3 regions of the Faecalibacterium sp. BCRC 81149 genome follow, and region 3 is predicted to be linked to each of the others. Evidence: predicted binding sites of a transcription regulator. Region 3 holds the regulator's gene; each other region holds the start of a gene.

Region 1 (5,758 bases), on a different contig from region 3:
GGATGACGCAGCGGTCCTCACCCTCGTAGGGAGCCTCCACACCGCCGTTGAAGAAGAAGGTGACGTGTGCATACTTCTCGGTCTCGGCAATGCGCAGCTGGGTCTTGCCGTTCTCGGACAGGTACTGGCCCAGAACATTCTTCAGCTCCACGGGAGGATAGGCGACCTCGCAGTTGGGCATGGTGGCATCGTACTCGGCCATGCAGACATAGTTGACCTGCTTGCGGCCGCCGCGGCGCTCGAACCCCTTGAAGTCGTCATCGCAGAAGATGCGGGTCATCTGGCGGGCACGGTCGGGACGGAAGTTCATAAAGATGACGGTATCGCCATCCTGCACGCGGCCGCCCTCACAGGTGACGCAGGGCAGAACAAACTCGTCGGTCTTATCGGCAGCATAGGATGCCTCAATGGCCTCGGCAGCGTTGGCAGCGTGGTTGCCCTCACCGTAGACGAATGCGGCGTAAGCCTTCTCCTCGCGGTCCCAGTTGTTGTCGCGGTCCATGGCGTAGTAACGGCCGGAAACGCTGGCGATCTTGCCAACGCCCAGCTCATCCAGCTTGGCCTGCAGGTCAGCCAGGAAGCCCTTGCCGGCGTGGGGGTCGGTATCACGGCCATCGGTGATGCAGTGCAGATAGACTTCCTTTGCGCCCATGTGCTTTGCCATTTCCAGCACGCCGAACCAGTGGTCAGCGTGGCTGTGGACACCGCCGGTGCCCACCAGGCCCATCAGGTGGATGGCCTTGCCTGCCTCAATGGCGGCCTTCATGTTCTTGACCAGCACGGGGTTCTTGAACATCTCACCGTCCCGGATGGACTTAGTGATGAGGGTCAGCTGCTGGTAAACGATGCGGCCAGCGCCCATGTTGGTATGACCCACCTCAGAGTTGCCCATCTGGCCATCGGGCAGGCCGACAGCCATGCCGGAGGCATCGATGGTGGTCATGGGATATTTTGCCATCAGGGCATCCAGATGGGGGGTCTTTGCGGCGACCACAGCATTGCCGTAGGTCTCGTTGGGCACCCAGCCAAAGCCATCCATGATGCACAGAAGTACAGGTTTCTTGGACATAACGTTGAATCTCCTTTGATTTAGAACAAATAGCGCCCGGCACAGCGCTGGAAAAACGGCGCAGCCGGGCGCTGGGAAAACAGGTCAGAGGGCTTTCTCAGCCGTTGGAAGCGGCATTGACGATAACAGCAAAATCAGGAGCCTTCAGAGATGCGCCGCCGATCAGGCCGCCGTCCACATCCTTCTTGCTCAGCAGCTCCTCGCAGTTCTTGGCGTTCATGCTGCCGCCGTACTGGACCGTGACAGCCTCGGCCACAGCCTCGCCGTACACTTCACCGATGACCTTGCGGATCTGAGCGCAGACCTCCTCGGCCTGGTCAGCGGTCGCGGTCTTGCCCGTGCCGATGGCCCAGATGGGCTCGTAGGCAATGACCACATTTGCCATCTGCTCGGCGGTCACGTCGCGCAGGGCGATCTTGGTCTGCATCCGCACCAGCTCCTCGGTCACGCCCTCTTCGCGCTGCTGCAGGCTCTCGCCCACGCAGATGATGACCTTCAGGCCCGCATTCAGGGCAGCCAGAGCGCGCTTGTTCACGGTCTGGTCGGTCTCTGCAAAGTACTGGCGGCGCTCGGAGTGGCCGACGATGACGTACTCCACACCCAGATCCACCAGCATATCGGCACTGATCTCGCCGGTGAACGCACCGGACTTCTCAAAGTGGACATTCTCAGCACCCACATGGATGTTGGTGCCCTTGGTCTTTTCCACAGCGGTGACCAGATCGGTGTAGGGGGTGCAGATAACGACCTCACAGGAAGCATCCTTGACGGCGGGGATCAGCTCATCCACCAGCTTGGCTGCCTCAGTGGCGGTCTTGTTCATCTTCCAGTTGCCTGCAATGATTGCCTTACGCTTTGCCTTATCCATTCTTACGATCTCCTTATCAAAATATCTCTCCGCCGCCTTCGTTGCCGCCTCTCCCGGCAGGAGAGGCAGGATAAACGACATCTCCTGCCTCCCGGATGGGGGCTGGCGAACGTCGGCAAGGCTGAGAGATCTTATTACCCAAAATAAAAAGTGCGGCGGCGTATATGCCGCCGCACCTCAGTGATGCTGGTTCAGATGCTTATGCGTTCTGGATCACAGCGATACCAGGCAGCTCCTTGCCCTCCAGATACTCCAGAGAAGCGCCGCCGCCGGTAGAGATGTGGGTCATCTTGTCGCCCAGGCCCATCTGCTGCACAGCTGCTGCGCTGTCGCCGCCGCCGATCACGGTGGTAGCATCGCTCTCAGCCATAGCCTTGGCAACAGCCAGAGTGCCGGCTGCCAGGGTGGGGTTCTCGAACACGCCCATGGGGCCGTTCCACACCACGGTCTTGGATGCCTTGACAGCATCGGCAAACAGCTTCATGGTCTCGGGGCCGATGTCGCAGCCCTCCATGTCAGCAGGGATGGCGGTGACGGGCACCACAGTGACATCCACGGGAGCGTCGATGGGATCGGGGAAGTCCTTGATGCAGGCTGCATCCACGGGCAGCAGCAGCTTCACGCCCTTCTCCTTGGCCTTGGCCATCATTTCCTTGCAGTAATCCAGCTTGGTATCGTCGCACAGGCTCTTGCCGACCTCGTAGCCCTGAGCCTTGACGAAGGTGTAAGCCATGCCGCCGCCGATGATCAGGGTATCGACCTTCTCCAGCAGATTGGAGATGACGTTCAGCTTATCGGCGACCTTAGCGCCGCCCAGGATGGCGGTGAAGGGACGGACGGGATCGTTGACTGCGTTGCCCAGGTACTTGATCTCCTTCTCCATCAGGTAACCGACAGCGGTATCCTTGATGTAGTCGGTGACACCTGCGGTGGAGCAGTGTGCACGGTGGCAGCTGCCGAATGCATCGTCAACGTATGCATCTGCCAGAGAAGCCAGCTCCTGGCTGAACTCAGGCATGTTCTTGGTCTCTTCCTTGCGGAAACGGGTGTTCTGCAGCAGAACGACATCGCCGTTGTTCATTGCAGCAACAGCAGCCTTTGCGTTCTCGCCCACAACGTTATCGTCATCAGCGAACACAACGGTCTTGCCCAGCTTTGCGCTCAGAGCCACAGCAACGGGTGCCAGGCTGAACTTTGCCTCGGGGCCGTTCTTGGGTTTGCCCAGGTGGCTGCACAGGATGACCTTAGCACCATCGTTGACCAGCTTCTGGATGGTGGGCAGAGCCGCATTGATGCGGTTCTCGTTGGTGATCACGCCGTCCTTCATCGGGACATTGAAATCGCAGCGGACAAGGACCTTCTTGCCGCAGTAATTCTGATCGTCGATCGTTTTCTTACCTAAACCCATGGTAACAAACTCCTCTCAAATTCTTTTCGTTCGGAATCGAATTTTGCTCTTCATCGGGGGCCGCGCACTGCGAACTTCCCCGTACATCCTTATTATAAACAAAAAGCGTGTGTATTGCAAGGATGGGAGATGGATAATTTATTAACAAACATTTGTTGCAGAAGCAAAGAAATGTGGTGATTTTGCCGGAACGCACCAAAAAGCGCCGTTTTTTCTGAAAAAGTCCCGCCGCAGGGAGTGTTCGCCCCCCGCAGCGGGTCTGTCCATTCAGGATATTTTCCGGAGCTTCTGCTTCGCTTTTTCCAGATATTCCAGCACCAGCGGATTTTTCATGCCCAGCAGGATGACCGCGTATGCAGCCACTGCGCCCAGCACCGCCGCCAGAATGGAGACGAGATTGGGCAGAGCCAGTGCCTTGACCCCGGTACAGACAAGAACGATGCCCACACAGCCGCAGAGCACCGAGCCAACGGTGCGCCGGTCAGCTGAGACCGTGACCAGACCCCTGGAGCAGCGGATACAGAGCACCATGGAGCACAGCTCTGCCAGCAGGGTGGTAAAGGCCGCCGCATTCTCCCGGAACCGCGGGATGAGCAGGATGTTCAGCCCCACGTTCAGCAGACCGCTGACCAGCGTGATCCAGAACAGTTCCTTTTCTCTTCCGCAGGGCAGAAGCGCGCAGGAATTGTACAGCCAGCCAAACAGACAGACGATCAGGGCAAGGCTCAGGATCTGCAGTGGCATCACCGCATCCAGATAGCTTTCCCCGGAAATAAAGAGGACGACCTCCCGGCTGAGGGCAAACAGTCCCACCACAGCCGGAGCCACCACCACGATGAGCGCGTTGAAGATATTGTTGAACAGCTTGTTGAAGTTTGCCTTGTCTCCCACGCCCGCATAATGGGACAGCCGCGGGATGGACACCACCAGCACCGCCGAAAGCAGGTTCTTTACAATGCCATAGATCTTACCCGCCACCGAGTAAATGCCCACATTGTAATCTGTTCCCAGAATGCCCAGGATCGTGGTATCCGAGCTGACATAAAGGGTCGTTGCCAGCGTGGATGCAAAGATGATGAGGATTGGCTTGAGGTGCTTTTTCCAGTCGATCCTTCTTGTCAGCCAGATGGTGCAGTACCGCCGGACCCGGAAAAAGTTGAGCACATTGGCACCTACCGCCGCAAACACCGTGATGCCCGCATAGATGCAGTAGTCATCCCGGGTCTTGACGAAGGCAAACAGCATGAAAATAGACAGCACCTGAAACAGCAGACCTCGGATGGTGATATAGGTATACTCCTCAAAGATCGTGAACACCCATTCGGTGCCGATGGTCGTGAATAAGATCTGTAAACTCAGTACCAACATCAGGTCGGTATAGGCATGGAGCTTTGTCCAGAAAAGCATCGTCACCGCCAATGCCGCATAGGTCAGGGCCGTGGAGATCATATTGATGGAGAACATCTCCGATGCAAAAGCCGACAGTTTTTCCCGGTCGTTCACATAGCGGGACCCCTCACGCACCGCATAGGAGGAGATGCCAAGGCCTGCAAACAGCAGAAAATACCCGCAGACGGAGCTTGCAAAGTTCACTTTGCCCAGGTTTTCCACCTGAAGAACATTGGAAGCGTAGGGGAATGTGATCAGCGGAAAGATGATATTCATCAATGTTTTGAATGCGCTCATTGCCGCATTCAGACTGAGGGACTTTTTCATTCAGATCTCCACTTCGTAAGTTTTTCTGGCCTGTTTCTTTTTCAGCCAGCTGTTCCAGAGCAGATACGAATACAACGTTTTTATAAAATACCGATACTGCCCTGCACGAAGCCAGCCTGCCAGAAGGGGGCCGGCATTTCTCTTAAACTCCCGTTCCGCTTCGGCACACGCCTGCTCCATAAAAGCATCATCCTTGCAGTATTTCACCACAATTTCTCTGCACCGCAGCGCATATCCGGCCCGTGCAGACCGGTACACGAACGGTTCATCTACAAACACTTCACAGATACGCCGCCATGCCTTCAGCTCTGTCAGTTTTCCTGCCGAATAATGCCCGCTCGTCACCGAGTCATCGTTGACATAGTAATAGTAAAGTGCCTTGTCGATGCAGGAAATTTTTTCTGCCTTTCGGATACATTTTGCAAGAAACAGCGTATCCTCACCAATTTTCAAGTCAATATCGAACACAACATCTTGTGTGACCGCACGGCGGTAAAGCGCACCCCAGCACACTGTATGTGCCTTCCGGCTGTTCCAGTCATATCGTCTGACCGGCATAACACTGACTTTCTCCGTCTCATCGCTCTTTGTCTGGGTTAGTCCGGTCGTGCCCAGAAGATCCAGACCGTAGCAATAAGCAATCTCCGCACCGGTCTCATCTAGCACTCTTTTGAGCCGCTCTATGCACTCGGCATGG
Region 2 (5,758 bases), on a different contig from region 3:
GAGTAGACCAGCTGCTTTGCCATGCCCATGCCGACCAGACGTGCCAGACGCTGGGTGCCGCCGAAGCCCGGGGTGATGCCCAGGCCGACTTCGGGCTGACCGAACACGGCGTTGTCAGAGCAGATGCGGATGTCGCAGCTCATGGCCAGCTCATTGCCGCCGCCCAGTGCAAAGCCGTTGACGGCTGCAATGACGGGGATGGGGAAGCTCTCGATCATCAGGAACACGTCATTGCCCAGCTTGCCGAAGGCCTCGCCCTCTGCCTTGGTCATGGTGCTCATGGAGCCGATATCAGCGCCTGCAACGAAGCTCTTGTCGCCTTCGCCGGTCAGGACAATGCAGCGGATGGCCTCCTGATCGACAGCCTCAAAAGCTGCCTTCAGGTCTGCCAGAACCTCGGGGTTCAGGGCATTCAGTGCCTTGGGACGGTCGATGGTGATGATCTCGACAGCGCCCTGCACCTCGGTTTTTACAAAAGCCATTGTGAAAACCTCCAATTCAAATTCTCAGCGTTTCAAAACAGTTCCCGCGCCCCGGCAGAGTCTCCGGTCTGAGCCGGGGCGCGGGCTGTCATTCATTTCAATTCCAAAGGGGGAGCTTACATCTCAACGATGGTAGCGCAGCCCATGCCGCCGCCGATGCACAGGGTAGCCAGACCCTTGTGAGCACCACGGTGCTTCATAGCGTACAGCAGGGTGACCAGGATACGAGCGCCGGAAGCGCCGACCGGGTGGCCCAGAGCGATTGCGCCGCCGTTGACGTTCACCTTGCTCATATCGAAGTTCAGAGCCTGGCTGACAGCCACAGACTGGGCAGCGAATGCCTCGTTGGCCTCGATCAGGTCCATGTCAGCAACGGTCAGGCCAGTCTTTGCCATGACCTTCTTGGTTGCTGCGATGGGGCCCAGACCCATGACCTCAGGCTCAACACCGGCCAGAGCGCCAGCGACCCAGGTTGCCAGAGGCTCAACGCCCAGCTCCTTGGCCTTCTCCTCACTCATAATGACCAGAGCAGCAGCGCCGTCGTTGATGGCGGAAGAGTTGCCTGCGGTCACGATGCCGTCCTTGGTGAAAGCGGGCTTCAGGGTTGCCAGCTTCTCGACCGGGGTCAGACGGGGGCCTTCATCGGTATCGAACACGGTGTCGCCCTTCTTGCCCTTGATGACAACAGGAACGATCTCGTCCTTGAAAGCGCCGTCCTTGATGGCCTTGTCGGCCTTGACCTGGCTGTTGTAGGAGAACTCATCCAGCATCTCGCGGGTGATGGGGCTGTAGCCGTACTTCTTCTGGAAGGTCTCGTTGGTGCAGACATTCTCAGCGGTCATACCCATGTGCTTGTTGAAGCCGGTGGCATCCCACAGAGCATCGTTGACCATGGTATCGACCAGCTCGCTCTTGCCCATGGGAGCGCCCATGCGGTAGCCGTAGCGGCCCTTCATCATTGCAAAGGGAGCCATGTCCATGTTCTCCATGCCGCCTGCGACCACGATATCAGCATCGCCTGCCTCGATCATCTGAGCAGCCATGTTCACGCAGTTCAGACCGGAACCGCAGACCACGTTGACGGTGACAGCGGGGGTCTCGATGGGCAGGCCAGCCTTCAGGGAAGCCTGACGGGCAACGTTCTGACCCAGACCAGCCTGGATCACGCAGCCCATGTAAACATGATCGACCTGCTCAGGCTTGACATTTGCGCGGTTCAGAGCCTCCTTGATGACGATGGAGCCCAGCTCAGCAGCGGGGACATTGGCAAGGGTGCCACCGAACTTACCAATGGCGGTACGGCATGCAGATGCGATAACGATCTTTTTCATGTGAATAGCCTCCTGATTGTGTATGTTGTGATTTAAGAAAGACTGTTTTATCAAAACGCCGAAGCGTTTCTTGCATAAGGAACGGGGGTCAGACGCTCTCTCCCCTGCTGCGCAGCTCGGCCATCTTCTGCTCCACGGCAGCTTCCACATTCGGAGTAACGAACTTGGAGATGCTGCCGCCGTAGCGGGCGGCTTCCTTTACAATGGTAGAGGAAAGATAGCTCCACTTGATGCTGGTTGCAAGGAACATGGTCTCAATACCAGGCATCAGCGCGTGATTGGTCTGCGCCAGCTGGATCTCGTTTTCAAAATCCGTTACCGCCCGCAGGCCCCGCACCATGACCGAAGCATGGCGCTTCTTGGCGAACTCCACGGTCAGGCCGTCGAAGCTCTCCACCGTGACATTGGGGATCCCCTTGCAGCATTCCTGCAGCAGGGCCACCCGCTCCTCCACGGTGAACAATGGGTGCTTTGCACTGTTGATGAGCACGGCCACGATCAGGTGATCATTGATCTTTGCCGCGCGCTTGATGATATCGAGATGACCTCGTGTGACCGGATCGAACGACCCGGGGTAAACTGCAGTTGCCATCGGTTTTGTCCTCCTTGCGCGCCTTTGAAAAGCGCATTGGTTCTGACATGATAGCACTTTCCAGTTTGCTGTGCAAGATGTTCTTTTCTTCTGCTGCGGTGTATCGTTAATTTTTAAACAATCTTACCCGCAGTGCCACGCTGCATCCTGCTACGCTATAAGTAAAGCACATCGTCAAAATTTTATCAAGTATTTTTTGTGTAAAATTTATTTTTTGTGCACCAAAGAATCTCTACAAAAAGCTAAGATTTTTAGTCATATTGCATCCAGCCCTGTTTTTTGCCAGGAAAGTATTGATTCTCCCGTTTGTTAATGATATAACTAAGTTGGAATTTACAATTCCTTTATGTTATTGTAAGAGAGGATGGTTTATAATGGATTTTACGGAATTGTATGCGCAGAAGAAAATGACAGCTGACCAGGCTGCCGCGTTGGTCAAAAGCGGCGACTGGGTGGATTACGGCTGGGCCGTGAACACCCCCGTTGCAGTGGACGCTGCCATTGCAAAGCGTCTGCCTGAGCTGGAGGATGTCAACTTCCGCGGCGGCATCCTGATGTGGGTGCCCGCCATCTTCCAGATCGAGGATCCCGCTGCCCACATGACCTGGAACAGCTGGCACATGGGCGGCATTGAGCGCAAGGCCATTGCCCAGGGCTTCTCCTTCTACTCCCCCATCCGCTACTCTGAACTGCCCCGCTACTACCGCGACAGCTCTGACCCCGTGGATGTGGCGGTGTTCCAGGTGACCCCCATGGACGAGCATGGCTATTTCAACTTTGGCCCCTGTGCTTCCCACCTGGGTGCCGTCTGCGATAAGGCCAAAAAGATCATCGTTGAAGTCAACCAGAACATGCCCAAATGCCTGGGCGGCACCGAGAACTGGGTGCACATCTCCCAGGTTGCCGGTGTTGTGGAGGGCAGCAACCCGCCCATCGGCCAGATGGCCGCTGCCGGTGCCGCCACCGAGGTCGATCTGAAGGTGGCAAACCTCATCGTCCCGCAGATCCCCGACGGTGCCTGCCTGCAGCTGGGCATCGGCGGTATGCCCAACGCCATCGGCAACCTGATCGCGCAGAGCGACCTGAAGGATCTGGGCGTGCACACCGAGATGTATGTGGATGCCTTTGTGGATATTGCAAAGGCAGGCAAGATCACCGGCCGCCACAAGAATCTGGACAAGGGCCGTCAGGTCTATGCCTTTGGTGCCGGTACCCAGAAGATGTACGATTACCTGAACAACAACCCGGAGTGCATGGCCGCTCCCGTGGAGTACACCAACGACATCCGCAGCATCTCCGCCATCGACAACTTCATCTCCATCAACAATGCGGTGGATATTGACCTGTTCGGTCAGGTGAACGCGGAGAGTGCAGGCATCAAGCACATTTCCGGTGCAGGCGGTCAGCTGGACTTTGTTCTGGGCGCATACCTTTCCAACGGCGGCAAGAGCTTCATCTGCCTGTCCTCTACCTTTATGAATAAAAAGACCGGCAAGCTGGAGAGCCGCATCCGTCCTACCCTGGAAAACGGCAGCATCGTCACCGACACCCGCGCAAACGTGCACTACCTGTGCACCGAATACGGCTGTGTGAACCTGAAGGGACTGACCAGCTGGGAAAAGGCAGAAGCACTGATCAGCGTGGCACACCCCGATTTCCGGGACGAGCTGATCGCCGAAGCCGAAAAACTGCACATCTGGCGCAGGAGCAACAAGCGCTGACATTGCCGCAGGGAATCCTGCTGTCTGCGGCAGGAATGGAGTTTCTATGACATGATGGACAAAAAACCGCATATCAAACCCTATCTCTACGGAATGTTCGCAGGCTTTGGCGCGATCAGCCTGAGTATTCTCTTCTTTTTCCTGATCTACCGCTTTCAGGGCTTCGGCAATGCCGTTTCGACCCTGACCGGCATCCTGATGCCCTTTATCTACGGCAGTGTGATTGCCTATCTGCTCAAGCCGGTGTGCAACTGGCTGGAAGCATTTCTCCACAAGCTGTTCCCGGAAAAGATGCACCGCTTTGCCAACATGTTGGCCGTTGCTCTGACCATCCTGTTCGGCCTGCTGCTGATCTACGCCCTGATCATGATGATCGTGCCGCAGCTCATCAACAGCGTGACTGCCCTGTACTACACGGCACGTGACAACATCGGCGACTTTGTGGAGTGGATCTCCAAGCAGGAGTTCATTGCCAACAACAAAAAGCTGCTGGACTTCATCGAGAACTCTTACGACAGCCTGGATGCCAACCTGGATGCCTGGATCAAAAACACCCTGCTCCCCTCCATGCAGAACATCCTCAGCGGTGCCGCTGTAGGCGTGGTGAATGTGGTGACCTGGATCAAAAATTTCATTATCGGCCTCATCGTTTCGGTGTATCTGCTGGCCAGCCGGAAGAAATTCGGGCAGCAGGGCAAGCTCATCCTTTATAGTTTGGTCAAGCCCCGCTGGGCCGACCTCATCATGGAGGAAGTCCGTTACGCTGACCGGATGTTCGGCGGCTTCATCAACGGCAAGATCCTGGATTCTGCCATCATCGGCGTGCTGTGCTATATTGCCTGCCTGATCTTCAAGTTCCCCAGCGCCCTGCTGGTGTCGGTCATCATCGGCGTGACCAATGTTATCCCCTTCTTCGGCCCCTTCATCGGTGCCATCCCCGCCACCCTGCTCATCCTGATTCAGAACCCCATCAAGGCGCTCTGGTTCGTGCTGTTCGTTCTGGTGCTGCAGCAGGTGGACGGCAACATCATCGGACCCAAGATCCTGGGCAACACCACCGGCCTTTCCAGCTTCTGGGTGCTCTTTGCCATCCTGCTGTTTGGCGGCCTGTGGGGCTTTGTGGGCATGATCATCGGCGTGCCGCTCTTCGCGGTCATCTATGATGTCATCAAAAAGCTGGTGTTCCACGGCCTGAATCGCAACGACGAATCCGGCATGGTAAACCTCTATCACGATGCCTTCGGTGACCCCGACGACGAGTGATCCCAAACGCAATAGAATCGCAAAACCGGCTCTGTCTCCTGCATGGGAGGCGGGGCCGGTTTTTGTATTCCTACCGCATGATTTTCTCAGAGCAGCCGAGAAATGCAAAGCTCCCCCTTCCCGGCGCTGTCTCGGCGCTTGGGGAAGGGGGAGCTTCGGCTTTCAGGGCAAATAAACCAAAAAGGGAGATTTCAGGGGGAGTACCTGCAATTACTGCTGATTGGGCTTCCAATCCTTATAGTTCTCGTAGCGGCTCTCACGGATCTTGTGGTGAGACCAGATCTCGTCGGCGGTGGGCTGCCAGTTGGCGGCGTAAGCCTTGCACTTCTCGCACAGATGATCGACGCTTTCCGGGCTCTGGAGGTCGGT
Region 3 (5,758 bases):
GGGTGACCGGCCCCGCCATCGTGCAGGCCATCTCCCGGGAGGGCCGCAGTCTCGTGGACACCATCACCGTCGGCGTGGGCAGCGCGGGCACCATCACCGGCGTAGGCGAGACCATCAAGGCCTGGACCAACGATGTCCGCATCGTGGCCGTGGAGCCCTTTGAGAATCAGGCTCTGGGCGGCGGCTTCACCGGCGGGCACGGCATCCCGGATATCGGCTACGGCATCGTGCCGGGCAATTACAACGCCTATGTTGTGGATAATGTAGCCGCCGTTACCAGCACCGATGCCAACCGCGCTGCACAGCGGGTCCTTGCCACCGATGCCATTCCCGCCTCCCCTGCCGCCGGTGCAGCCCTCCACGCCGCCGCACAGCTGATCGCCACCGGCACCAGCCGCTCGGCGCTGGCCATCTTCAGCGGACGGCAAAATTTAAGTTTTTGATGTTGTTTTTCGCAGGACGGCGGGGAGTTTCCCAAAGCAAGTGTCCGCTGGGGTAATGGAATGGCCTGCAACAACAGCGCCCGCCGCCAGTGGCGGAAACAGGAAGCTGTTGTTGGGGCCGCGGCCAGCAAGATGCGAGTGCAAGTGCACGAAGCAGATGCTGGGAGCCGCAACCCGTATTCACTTGCGTGGGAAAGCTCACCGTTGGACTGCACACTATACTTTTAAGGAAAGAGAATTCCATATGACCAAGGATATGACGACCGGCCCGATCACACCGCTGCTGGTCAATTTCACCATTCCCCTTGTGCTGGGTAACCTGTTCCAGCTGACCTATAACGCCGTGGACAGCATCATTGTCGGCAAATTCGTGGGCGAGGATGCCCTTGCCGCCGTGGGCACCTCCAACCCGCTGATGACGCTGGCGATTTTGTTCATCAACGGTGTCTGCCTGGGTGCAGGCATCCTTGTCAGCCTGGCGTTCGGGGCAGGCGACACCAGGCTGGTGGAGCGTCAGGTCTCCACCACCGCCATTGCAGGCTCCGTCTTTTCCCTGGTGTTCTCGCTGGCCTGTGTGATCCTGGCAAATCCGCTGCTCCGTCTGCTGCAGGTGCCGGAAGAGATCCTTCCCATCGCTGTGAACTACCTGCGCATCGTGTTCGGCGGGCTGCTGTTCACCTTCTTCTATAATTTCCTCGCCGCCACCATGCGTGCGCTGGGCGACAGCAAAAGCGCGCTGTACTTCCTGATGATCAGCTCGGTACTGAACATTGGCGGCGACCTGTTCTTTGTTGAGGTGCTGGATTGGGGCTCCGAGGGCTGTGCCCTTTCCACCGTGCTGAGCGAGGCGCTCTGCTGCGTGTTCTGCCTGATCTATATCCGCTGGAAGGTCCCTGTGCTGCAGCTGGGCAGGCGCTGGTTCATTTTTGACTCCTCGCTGCTGAAAAAGACCATCAGCTACGGCTGGACCAGCGCCATGCAGCAGGCCACCGTTCAGCTGGGCAAGATCGCCATTCAGGCCATCGTGAACACCATGGGTGTCAACGCCATGGCAGCCTTTGCCGCTGCAGGCCGCATCGATGACTTTGCCTATGTGCCCCAGCAGAACATCGGCCATGCCACCACCACCCTGATGGCTCAGAACCGCGGCGCGGGCAAAAAAGACCGTGTCCGCACCAGCTTCTTCTGCGGCCTGAAGCTGGAGTTCCTCTACGCCATTTTTATCACAGCCATCTGCTTCTTCTTTGCCGAGCCCATCATCCGGCTCTTCGTCACCGATGCCGCCGTGGTGCATCTGGGAGTGCGCTTTTTGAAGCTGGTCTCCCTGTTCTATCTGATGCCCTCGCTGACCAATGGCATCCAGGGCGGCTTCCGCGGCCTGGGCGACCTTAAGATCACCCTGAACAGCAGCACGCTCAACATGGCAGGCCGTGTGGCGGCCGCTGCCGTCTTTGTGCTGCTGATGAAGATGGATATCGAGGCCCTGCCGTACAGCTATGTTGTGGGCTGGATCCTCATGCTGGTCTATGAAGCCCCCATGATGGTGAAGTATCTGCGGAAGGGCGAGCTGTAAGCCTGACACCGCCCCGGGCAGGTCTTTTCTCTCACTCAGTCCGCTCGATCTCCCGGTACAGCCATTCCAGTGCATCAGAGATGCCGCCCAGCTGGTCGATGAGCTTCTCCTTCACGGCCTTTTTGCCGTCCAGCATGGTGCCCACGTCCATCACCAGCTCACCGGTGCGGAGCATCAGCTCTGAGTAGCGCTCTGCCGTAATGCCGCTGTGGCCCGCCACAAAGCCGGTGATGCGCTCCTGCATCTGCTCGAACCACCGCATGGTCTGGGGCACGCCCAGAATCATGCCGGAGTGGCGGACCGGGTGCACCGTCATGGTCGCCGTGGGCACGATAAAGCTGCGCCGGGCGCTGACTGCCAGCGGGATGCCGATGGAGTGGCCCCCGCCCAGCACGACCGTGGCACTGGGCTTTGAGATGCTGGCAATGAGTTCTGCCAGCGCCAGCCCGGCCTCCACGTCCCCGCCCACGGTATTGATGAGCACCAGCAGGCCCTCCACAGCGGGGTCCTCCTGCACTGCCACCAGCTGCGGGATCACATGCTCATACTTGGTGGTCTTCTGGCCCTGCGGGGCCTCCACATGGCCCTCGATCTGGCCGATCACGGTCAGGCAGTGGATGGCATGGGGGCCGCGGGTGCGCCACACCGTGCCCAGATCTTCCAGCTGCTCTTTCTCCAACCGCTGCTGTTCGGTGGTTTCCTTTTCATCTTCCGGCATGTTGGCTCCTCCTCAGGGTGTTTTTTTCAGTGTTCCCGGAGATCGAAGCAATATGCGGCGGTTAAGATTTCTTTACTTTGAAAAAAATTGGCCCAGAGGATTTGACATTCTGTCTCATTGCAGTATACTTTATACTAAGAATAAGATTGACAAGTATATATCATTATTGTTCAGAAACTGTCTTAATCGCCGGTGCACCTTGCAGGGTGCAAAGAGACCGGCATTCCCTTTGGATGAAAGGAGAACCATTTCCATGAACAATCCCGGCAAAGCTTCCCTTCCGGTGATCAAGCGCCTGCCCAAGTATTACCGCTACCTGCGGACGCTGAAGAACGACGGCATCACCAGCATCTCCTCCCGCGAGCTGGCCGCCCAGATGGGCACCACGGCCTCTCAGGTGCGGCAGGATTTCAACTGCATCGGCGACGTGAACGGCCGCCAGGGCATCGGCTACTCGGTGGAGAACCTGCTTTCCATCCTGGAGCATCTGCTGTTCGGCAACGGTGACCTGCTGCCCACCATCCTCATCGGCTGCGGCCGGTTGGGCAAGGCAGTCAGCCGCTTCATCACCACCGACACCAACGGCTACAAGCTGATCGCCGCCTTTGACAATTCCCCCAGCGAGGTGGGCAAAGAGATCAACGGCATCCAGATCTTACACGTTGACGAGCTGGAGGCCTTCTGCGCAGAGCATAAGCCTGAGGTGGCTGTGTTCTGTGTGCCCCGCAGCGGTGCGGAGGAGCTCAGCGGCCGGCTGGTCGAACTGGGCATCAAAGGCTTCTGGAACTTCTCCCACTACGACCTGTCGGTGCCCTACCCCGAAGTGGTGGTGGAGAACGTCCACCTGGGCGACAGCCTGATGAGCTTGGGTTACCGCCTGCGCAATCAGGACTGATCTATTCTTATAGCATATCACAGGAAACAGGCAGCCCTCTCCCCCCGAACGAGCAGAGAGGGTTGCTTTTTTATGAGGAGAGCAACTATGGCGAAGCTATACTTCCGATACGGTGCCATGAACAGCGGCAAAAGCACCGCGCTGATGCAGGTGGCCCACAACTACGAAGAGCAGGGGATGCGGGTGCTGATCCTGAAGCCCCAGGTGGATACCAAGGGCGGCGGCGAGCTGGTCAGCCGCCTGGGCGTGCGCCGCAGGGCCGACCTGCTCATCCCGCCCGAGGTGGATGTGTTCGAGGCCGTGCGCGCCGCTTCTGCCGGGGAGCAGCCGCTGGCCTGTGTTCTCTGCGACGAGAGCCAGTTCTTTACCCCGGCACAGGCCGAGCAGCTGTTCATGGTCACGGTAGACCTGAACATCCCGGTCATCTGCTACGGTCTGCGGTCAGACTTCTCCCTCAAGGGCTTCCCCGGCTCCACCCGTCTGCTGGAGCTGGCCCACACCATTGAGGAGATGAAGACCATCTGCACCTGCGGGCGCAAGGCCACCTGCAACTGCCGCAGGGTCAATGGGGAGTTCGTCTTTGAGGGCGAGCAGGTCGCCATCGATCTGGAAAACGATGTGCAGTACGTCAGCATGTGCCCCCAGTGCTATTTCAAGGCACGGCGGGCGTTTTACGCCAAACGGAACGCACAGTAAGTGTCGACCTCCAGCAGGCACAGGAGCCACCTTCCTGCATGAGAGCCAAGATCTCCCAAAAGATTTTTACAGTTTTCAGAGCGCTGCCCAGCCGGGCGGCGCTCTTTTTTGTGCGTCCCCTTTCAAAGTGATATATCAGTTGTATCCAACGGCGAACGTTTTTTGCGCAATTGATATATCAGTTTGCAAAACAGCGATATCGTCACTTTTTTCACATGTTGTATACAACAATATACCGTCAATTTCGCAATAAGTTACAAAAACATTGCAATTTTAGAGGTTCCGCCACACTTTCTCGGCCCGTTTCTATGCAATCTATCCAACTATGCAGATTGCATAGTTTTTCGTTCCAAGTTTATTCATTTCGGCAATGCCGTCAAATCACCGCAAATCACAAGAGCAATATTTGTTCGTTTTTTGTCCGTATCACTTCAATTTACATCTTTCTTTTTCCCATTTCTTTTGTTATCATATTTGTATACAACGAGCCTTGTGCAGTAAGGCCCGCGCGATGTTTTTTGATTTATTAGGAGGAGAACAACAATGAGCAAGGCAATTTCCCGTCGTGATTTCCTGAAGGTCACCGGTGCTGTCGGTGCAGCTGGTCTGCTGGCTGCCTGCGGCGGCAATGGCGGCGCTGCTTCCAGCACCGCTTCTTCTGCAGCCGAGGCTGCTTCCGTGGCTGGCCTGAGCAGCGATCCCGTTACCCTGACCATGAGCTGGTGGGGCGGCGAGTCCCGCCACAACGCTTACCAGGAGGCCCTGAAGGCTTTCTCTGCTGAGCACACCACCATCACCGTCAACCCCACCTTCGCTGCATGGTCCGGCTGGGAGGACACCATGTCCACCAAGTTTGCAGGCGGCGTGGCTGAGGATGTCTGCCAGATCAACTGGAACTGGCTGTACAACTACTCCGGCAACGGCCAGACCTTCCTGGATCTGAACAGCGTCACCGATTACCTGGATATGTCCCAGTGGGACGACGCAAAGCTGGGTGCCTGCAATGTTGCAAATGCACAGCAGTGCGTGCCCATCTCCATGACCGGCCGTATCTTCTACTGGAACATGACCACCTTTAACAAGGCCGGCATCACCGAAGTCCCCTCCACTGAGGACGATCTGTTTGCAGCCGGCAAGGCTTTCCAGGAGAAGCTGGGCGATGATTACTATCCCCTGCACCTGGGCGCATACGACCGTATGATCCTGATGGTGTTCTACCTCGAGTCCAAGTACGGCAAGGACTGGGCAGATCCCACCACCTCTACCCTGAACTACACCGCTGACGAGATCGCCGAGGGCATCGACTTCATCAAGAGCCTGGTCGACGGCCACGTCATCATGCCGCTGCCCACCTACTACGGTGCAAACGGCGACGGTGCTACCCACCAGTCCAACGAGTGGATCACCGGCAAGATCGCCGGCATCTTCGAGTG

Evidence for each region. Region 3 encodes Rex, which represses fermentation and respiration genes when NADH is low (regulators of the CRP and FNR family bind a similar motif). Its sites were predicted from a motif close to ATTGTTAANNNNTTAACAAT; they were not measured.
Region 1: a site for Rex is predicted at 3,475-3,494, ahead of D3F01_RS04550 (phosphoglycerate kinase). Genes of this name have one in related genera too.
Region 2: a site for Rex is predicted at 2,508-2,527, ahead of coaD (pantetheine-phosphate adenylyltransferase). Genes of this name have one in related genera too.

The regions. Positions count from the first base shown of each region.
Region 1 covers NZ_QXJA01000002.1:352,432-358,189, reverse strand. Annotated here, with positions in the region: gene gpmI (2,3-bisphosphoglycerate-independent phosphoglycerate mutase) at 1-1,069, opposite strand, end outside; gene tpiA (triose-phosphate isomerase) at 1,167-1,937, opposite strand; gene D3F01_RS04550 (phosphoglycerate kinase) at 2,137-3,345, opposite strand; gene D3F01_RS04545 (flippase) at 3,613-5,061, opposite strand; gene D3F01_RS04540 (glycosyltransferase) at 5,062-5,758, opposite strand, start outside.
Region 2 covers NZ_QXJA01000001.1:253,202-258,959, forward strand. Annotated here, with positions in the region: gene D3F01_RS01270 (enoyl-CoA hydratase-related protein) at 1-482, opposite strand, end outside; gene D3F01_RS01275 (acetyl-CoA C-acetyltransferase) at 599-1,813, opposite strand; gene coaD (pantetheine-phosphate adenylyltransferase) at 1,902-2,405, opposite strand; gene D3F01_RS01285 (butyryl-CoA:acetate CoA-transferase) at 2,780-4,126, shown strand; gene D3F01_RS01290 (AI-2E family transporter) at 4,178-5,389, shown strand; gene D3F01_RS01295 (radical SAM protein) at 5,600-5,758, opposite strand, start outside.
Region 3 covers NZ_QXJA01000010.1:85,116-90,873, reverse strand. Annotated here, with positions in the region: gene D3F01_RS11475 (pyridoxal-phosphate dependent enzyme) at 1-443, shown strand, start outside; gene D3F01_RS11470 (MATE family efflux transporter) at 688-2,016, shown strand; gene D3F01_RS11465 (ATP-dependent Clp protease proteolytic subunit) at 2,048-2,734, opposite strand; gene D3F01_RS11460 (redox-sensing transcriptional repressor Rex) at 2,988-3,629, shown strand; gene D3F01_RS11455 (thymidine kinase) at 3,717-4,325, shown strand; gene D3F01_RS11450 (extracellular solute-binding protein) at 4,869-5,758, shown strand, end outside.